Regions from separate parts of the Serratia sp. 121840015-1 genome, predicted to be linked through region 3. Evidence: riboswitches for the same ligand, from Rfam matches in the RefSeq annotation. Region 3 holds a riboswitch; each other region holds the start of a gene.
What was found. A riboswitch is a leader RNA that binds a small molecule or an ion and turns the genes downstream of it on or off. The one in region 3 is predicted to bind thiamine pyrophosphate.

Region 1 (2,256 bases), on a different contig from region 3:
GGCGGTTTGCCATGCCCGGATCCAACCGCCGCGTTGTTTGGCCACCTCTTCGGCGCTGTATTGCAACGCGGTATGCGGCACGTTCATCTGCTCAAAGCCGACGGGCAGTGGGGTGTTGATCACCGGGTACATCCAGTTGCCGGTCGGGATGGTGTTCTGGAAGGCCGGCGTCACCATGAACTGCATGAAGCGCTCCGCCAGCTCTGGCTGTTTGGCGGCCTTCAGCTTGCCCGCCACTTCCACCTGCAGGTAGTGGCCTTCGCTGAACGTGGCGGCGGCGTAGAGATCTTTTTTCTCTTCGATCAGGTGATAGGCGGGAGAGGTGGTGTAGCTGAGCACCAGATCGCCTTCGCCTTTCAGGAACAGGCCGTAGGCTTCGCTCCAGCCTTTGGTGACGGTGACGGTCTTCTTCGCCAGCTGCTGCCAGGCGGCCGGCGCCTTGTCGCCATACACTTTTTGCATCCACAGCAGCAGGCCGAGGCCCGGCGTGCTGGTGCGCGGATCTTCGTAGATCACTTTCCAGTTGCGATCGCTGCTGACCAGCTCCTGCAGGCTTTTTGGCGGGTTCTTCAGTTTTTCTTTGTTGTAGACGAAAGCGAAGTACCCGTAGTCATATGGCACGAAGGTCGCGTCCTGCCAGCCGCCCGGCACCGTCAGTTTGGCGGTGTCGACGCCGCTCGGCGCGAACAGGCCGGTTTGCTGCGCCGCCTGTAACAGGTTGTTGTCCAACCCCAGCACCACGTCGGCGGCGCTGTTCTTGCCTTCCATGCGCAGGCGGTTCAGCAGCGAGACGCCGTCTTCCAGCGCGACGAACTTCAGTTCACAGTCGCACTCGGCTTCAAAGGCTTTTTTCACCGCCGGGCCTGGGCCCCAGTCGGCGGCGAAGGAATCGTAGGTGTAAACCGTCAGCGTCGGCTTGGCGAAAACCGGCGCGGCACACAGCAGCAATAAGCAGGGCAGATATGTTTTGACCACGTTGCACTCCTGAAAAATAAGGGGGCAAGGGCATCTGAGGGGGCGAGGCGGCGTCGCCGGTTCGCTGGGCTCAAATCCCTCCGCCGGTATTGACCGGATCAGGTTCGACGGGTGTGCTCTCAGCGGAAAATCGGGCTTATCACGCGGCCCGACTTACCGCACCCCGTTGAGACGGCGCTATTGTAAAGATTAACCGACCCGGGCGAAAGGCGCTTATGCCTCCGGCGGGGCAAACCAGGCGGACTTGAAGTCGAACCAGCCGAGGGTGTTCATCCGCACGCCGCGCATGCTGCGCTGGCCGTGCAGCTGCAGCCAGTGGTGGAACAGCGGGTGCAGCTGGTGGTTGCTGACCAGACGCTGGCAGAACTCGGCCAGCGGCAAGCGGTTGGCGCGCCACAGCGCTGCGTCCTGCGCCAGATCTTCGTTCATGCAATGCTGCATCAGCGGCAGTTCGTACAGCGTGGCGAACAGCGAAAACTCCAGCGGCAGATAGAAGTTGGCGCTGCCGAGCCACAGATCGCTGCGCGCGTCGCCCTGGTGCCAGGTGGCGTAATCCACGCTTTGCACGATCAGGCGGATGCCGTGCTGTGCCAGCAGCGGTTCGATCGCCTGGCGAATGGCGTGAAACTCCGAATGTTCATTGAAGTGGGTCATCGTCAGTTCGGTCAGGCCCGCGGGCTTGGGCTGCTGCGCCAGCGTGCGGTTGTGGTGCCAGCGCGGCAGCAGGCCGTACGCCGGCGACCAATAGCGCTGGTAGAGCGGCCCGGCGTGGCTCAGCAGCGAAATGGGGTTGATCAATTCGCACAGCCAACTGCGAATGGCGGGGTCGGCGGCCAGCGGAGAACGCTGATCGAACAGCAGGAAATAGCACCCCTCTTCCAGCCGGCTTTCCAGCTCGCTGTTGCCGGTTTCATCGCCCTGCAGCTGCACGCCGGAGTGCACCAGCTCTTCGGAAAACTCCGGCAGCACCCAGATGTTCACCTCGTCGATCAGCGCCCGGTAGCCAAAATAGTCGTCGAAGGCGTGGATCTTCATCTGGCTGGGAAGGTTGCGCACCACGCGGTAGGGGCCGGTGCCGACCGGATGGCGGGCGAAATCCGGCAGTTCACGCCATTCGCGCGGCAGGATCATGGCCTGCACGCTGCCCAGCAGCCAGGGCAGCCAGTGGTCGGGGCTGCGCAGCTGCACGTCGATAACGAACGGCGTCGGCGAGGTGACGCTCTCGATATGCGAGAACAGCGGTTGCGAGGTCAGTCGCGAAAGGGAAGTGATGACGTCTGC
Region 2 (2,256 bases), 580 kb from region 3:
CGCGGCTCATGCGCGTGGCCGGCCTCTTGCCAGGCGGCGCGGTAGGCGCGGATCTGCTTGGCCTGCTGGATGTGGAAGGGTTCGCCGGTCTCGTCGTTCTTGAGCGTCGAGCTTTGCAGGTGCATGCCGAGCTTCGCCGCCCAGACGGCGGTGGCGTTCGAACCGGCGCCCCACCAGATGCGATCGCGCAGCCCGGCGGAAAACGGCTCCGGCCGCAGCAGCCCAGGCGGATTCGGGAACATCGGCTGTGGATTGGGCTCGGCGAACCCTTCGCCGCGCAGCGCTTCCAGGAACACTTCGGTATGGCGGCGGGCCATGTCCGCGTCGCTCTCGCCGTCGGCCGGGGCATAGCCGAAATAGCGCCAGCCGTCGATCACCTGCTCCGGCGAGCCGCGGCTGATGCCGAGCTGCAGCCGCCCGCCGGCGATCAGATCCGCCGCGCCGGCGTCTTCCACCATGTACAGCGGATTTTCATAACGCATGTCGATCACGCCGGTGCCGATCTCGATGCGTTGGGTTTTGGCGCCGATGGCGGCCAGCAGCGGGAACGGCGACCCCAGCTGGCGTGCAAAGTGGTGTACGCGAAAATAGGCGCCGTCCGCCCCCAGATCTTCGGCGGCAACCGCCAGATCGATGGACTGCAGCAGCGCATCCGCTGCGGAACGGGTGCCGGACTGGGCGGAAGGCGACCAGTGGCCAAACGAGAGAAAACCAATCTTTTTCATCGGGAATCGTCCTCAAAGGCAAAATCATCGGCCTACAGTGACAAAAATCGCGCGCTCTGCGCCAGCAAAATCGCCCCCGATCGCACTAAACGAACCGATTGCCACCGCGCCGCCCGGCGATTGTAATCAAAAAACAAATGTCGTATAACAGGCAGCTCCGAGGGGTGTCCTGTTACGGGCTGAGATGGCGCAAGCCGAACCCTTTGAACCTGATCTGGGTCATGCCAGCGAAGGGACGGTTAGGCAACAACGCTCTCACCCGTTGCCTGTTCATACCCCAGCGTGCCCGGATCTCCACTGACTCAAGGAGGTCCCATGTCCATCACCACCCTGTTCGAAAGCGGTCTTTACGGCCGGCTGCGCCAACAAGCCGGCAGCCACTGGCAAGATTACGTCGATCACCCGTTTCTGCAGCAGCTGGCCGCCGGCACCTTGCCCGAACGCGCTTTTCGCCGCTACCTGACCCAGGACTACCTGTTCCTGCTGCACTTCGCCCGCGCCTACGCACTGCTGGTCAGCAAGCTACGCACCCTGCCGGAAATGCGCGCCGCCACGGCGTCGCTCAACGGCATCGTCGCCGAACTGCCGCTGCACGTGGCCTATTGCGCCGAATGGGGGCTGAGCGAAGCGCAAATCGCCGCCCAGCCGGAAGCGGCGGAGACCATGAACTACACCCGTTACGTGCTGGATATCGGCCATGCCGGCGACGCCCTCGATCTGCTGGCCGGCCTGCTGCCCTGCGTGGCCGGCTATGCCGAAATCGGCCTGCGGCTGTTGCACGACCCCGCCACCAAAATGGAGGGCAATCCTTACGCTTCCTGGATCCGCAACTACGGCGACGAGGGCTATCTGGCCGGCGTGCGCGCTGCCATCGAGCTGCTGGAAACCGTCGGCCACCAGCGCGGCGCACCAGGCCGCTTCACCGAGCTGGCGCAGATTTTCACCACCGCCACCCAGCTGGAATCGGCATTTTGGCAGATGGGGCTGAACGCCTCATGACCTCCCCGCTTCTCCCGCCCGGCATCCAGGTGCGGGATCTCAGCCTGCGTTTCGGTCAGCAAATCGTCTTCGACCGGCTGAGCTTCGACATCGTCGGCGGCAGCTTCGTCGCCCTGCTCGGCGCCAGCGGCGCCGGCAAAACCAGCCTGCTGAAGATCATCGCCGGCCTGGAACGGGCGACCTCGGGCACGGTGACCGGCAGCGACGGTTTGCCGATCGCCGGGCGCATCGCCTACATGGGGCAAAAAGACCTGCTCTACCCGTGGCTGACCGTCGAGGAGAACGTCGCCCTCGGCTCGCGGCTGCGCGGCGAAGTGACGGATCGGGCGTGGGCGGCGCACCTGCTGGAGCGCGTGGGCCTGGCCGCGCATGGCCGCAGCCTGCCCGCCGCGCTGTCCGGCGGCATGCGCCAGCGCGCCGCCATCGCCCGCACGCTCTACGAACGCCAGCCGATCGTGCTGATGGACGAACCCTTTTCCGCGCTGGACGCCATTACCCGCGCCGAGATCCAGAGCCTGGCCGCCGAACTGCT
Region 3 (2,256 bases):
TAAAGCGCAGCTCGCCTTCTGCGGTAAACAGCCAGTCCGGGCTCTCACTTTCGCTCAGGTGGCCGCCCTTCATCAGCACCGCCCGGCAGCCCATCGCCAGCAGCGCCCGCCCCTGCTCGCGCATCTGCGCTTCATCTTCCGCCGGCGCGCACGCCAGCAGCGCCGCCGCTTCCGGCAGGTTCGGCGTAATGATCGACACCAGCGGTAACAGCTCGCGCCGAATAGACGCCACCGCCTCCGGCGCCAGCAACGGATCGCCGCTTTTCGCCAGCATCACGGTGTCCAGCACCACGAACTCCGGCCGGTAATGGCGCAGCCGTTCGGCCACCGCCTGCACAATGTCGGCGTTGGCCAGCATGCCGATCTTGACGCTGTCGATACGCACGTCGCTGAACACCGAGTCCAGCTGCGCGGCGACGAACGCCGGATCGATGTAATACACCGACTGCACGCCGCGGGTATTCTGCGCCACCAGCGCGGTGATCACCGAGGTGCCGTAGGCGCCGAGCGCCGAGAAGGCCTTCAAATCGGCCTGAATGCCGGCGCCGCCGCTGGGATCGGTGCCGGCGATGGTCAGCGCGTTAATGCGTTTCATCACAGATCCTCCCCGCGCAGTTGATACAGGGCGTCGAGGAACGCCGGCGTAAAGCTGCCCGGCCCGCCGGCCTGTCTGGCCGCGAGACCGCCGCAGTGGGACATCACCCGGCAGGCGGTCGCCACGTTGTCCAGGCGATCGCCCGGCAGGGCGCAAAACGCCGCCACGACCGCCGACAGCGCGCAGCCGGTGCCCACCACCCGCGTCATCAGCGGGGAACCGCCTTCGATCGCCCAATCGCGTTGGCCGTCGGTGACGTAATCCACCGCGCCGGTGACCGCCACCACCGCGCCGCTGCGCTGCGCCAGCTCACGCGCGGCTGGCAAGGCCGCCAGCGAATCGTCGCCGCTGTCAACCCCGCGGCCGCTGGCCAGCAACCCGCTGAGCGCCATGATTTCCGAGGCGTTGCCGCGTATCGCCGCCGGTTTCTCGTCCAGCAGCTGTTTAGCAAAGGCGGTGCGGTAGGAGAGCGCGCCGACCGCCACCGGATCCAGCGTCCAGGGCTTGCCGGCCCGATTGGCGGCGGCCACCGCCGCCCGCATCGATTCGGCGCGCAGCGCATTGAGGGTACCGACGTTGATCAGCAGGCCATCGGCCAGCGCGCTGAACTGCGCCGCCTCTTGCGGCTCCACCACCATCGCCGGGGAGGCGCCGAGCGCCAATAGCACGTTGGCGGTCAGCGATTGCACCACTTCGTTGGTCAGGCAGTGGATCAGCGGAGGCCGCTGTTGGAATTGGGTCAGACAGGCCGCGGCGCGCGCGCCGGGTAGTGCATCAGGTCGAGCGATCATATTCCTCCCAACCGGCGTTCAAGAAGGCGGCGCCGGCTGGGCGGCCGTGACTTCCCTACGCTGGCATTATCCAGATCAGGTAATACGGGTATTTCTCAGCCTTCACGTAGAAGGGCACCCCGAGTCATGAAAATCAATAGGTTGTGATCAACGTTGCGTTAATCCCTGCAGGGGATCATGCCAGCGGCGGCGCGGACAAACAAGCGAATAAATTGGCTCGGCAGGCATACGCCGCGCAATGCGCTATAGTGAGCACAAACCACCGGGAGATGCCATGCAGATAAGACCCTACCAAGAGACCGATCGCCCCTTCCTGCGCACGCTGTACCTGGCGTCGCGCAAGGCGGCGTTCGGCTGGCGCGATACCTCAAACTATCAGTTGGAAGATTTCGACGGCGCGACGCTGGGCGAAGCGATTTGGGTGGCGGAAGACGGCGGCACGCTGCTGGGATTCGTCTCCGTCTACCGCGAAGACAACTTCATTCATAACCTGTATGTCGATCCCCATCAGCCGCCGCGCGGCGTCGGCAGTGCGCTGCTGCAGGCGGCGGAAGCTACCTTCACCGCCACCGGCTCGCTGAAATGCCTGGTGAAGAATGAAAAGGCGCTGGCGTTCTACCGCAAACACGGCTGGCGCATCATCTCTACCGGCAACGACGGCGAAGAAGATTATTACCTGATGCATTCGCCGGCCCGCTAACGCCGCCTTTCCCGTCACAGAACTCATTAATGATAATGGATTTCATTATCATTTAAGCATACCCTTCCTTGTCTCTCTCAATGAACTTGGCAAGGAAGGTTATGCAACACCAAACGGATACACGCTTCCCCGATGCCGCAGCGGCGGACTACGATCGCCGTATTCTGACC

Region 1: linked by a shared signal. The riboswitch ahead of thiB (thiamine ABC transporter substrate binding subunit) and the one ahead of thiM (hydroxyethylthiazole kinase) in region 3 are both predicted to bind thiamine pyrophosphate.
Region 2: linked by a shared signal. The riboswitch ahead of ACUXAC_RS03350 (TenA family protein) and the one ahead of thiM (hydroxyethylthiazole kinase) in region 3 are both predicted to bind thiamine pyrophosphate.

The regions. Positions count from the first base shown of each region.
Region 1 covers NZ_JBSEYF010000002.1:451,127-453,382, forward strand. Annotated here, with positions in the region: gene thiB (thiamine ABC transporter substrate binding subunit) at 1-975, opposite strand, end outside; gene thiP (thiamine/thiamine pyrophosphate ABC transporter permease ThiP) at 1-13, opposite strand, end outside; TPP riboswitch at 1,033-1,151, opposite strand; gene sgrR (HTH-type transcriptional regulator SgrR) at 1,189-2,256, opposite strand, start outside.
Region 2 covers NZ_JBSEYF010000001.1:687,160-689,415, reverse strand. Annotated here, with positions in the region: gene ACUXAC_RS03355 (LLM class flavin-dependent oxidoreductase) at 1-725, opposite strand, end outside; TPP riboswitch at 876-978, shown strand; gene ACUXAC_RS03350 (TenA family protein) at 1,041-1,724, shown strand; gene ACUXAC_RS03345 (ABC transporter ATP-binding protein) at 1,721-2,256, shown strand, end outside.
Region 3 covers NZ_JBSEYF010000001.1:108,943-111,198, reverse strand. Annotated here, with positions in the region: gene thiD (bifunctional hydroxymethylpyrimidine kinase/phosphomethylpyrimidine kinase) at 1-595, opposite strand, end outside; gene thiM (hydroxyethylthiazole kinase) at 595-1,386, opposite strand; TPP riboswitch at 1,422-1,518, opposite strand; gene ACUXAC_RS00525 (GNAT family N-acetyltransferase) at 1,661-2,086, shown strand; gene ACUXAC_RS00520 (methyltransferase) at 2,188-2,256, shown strand, end outside.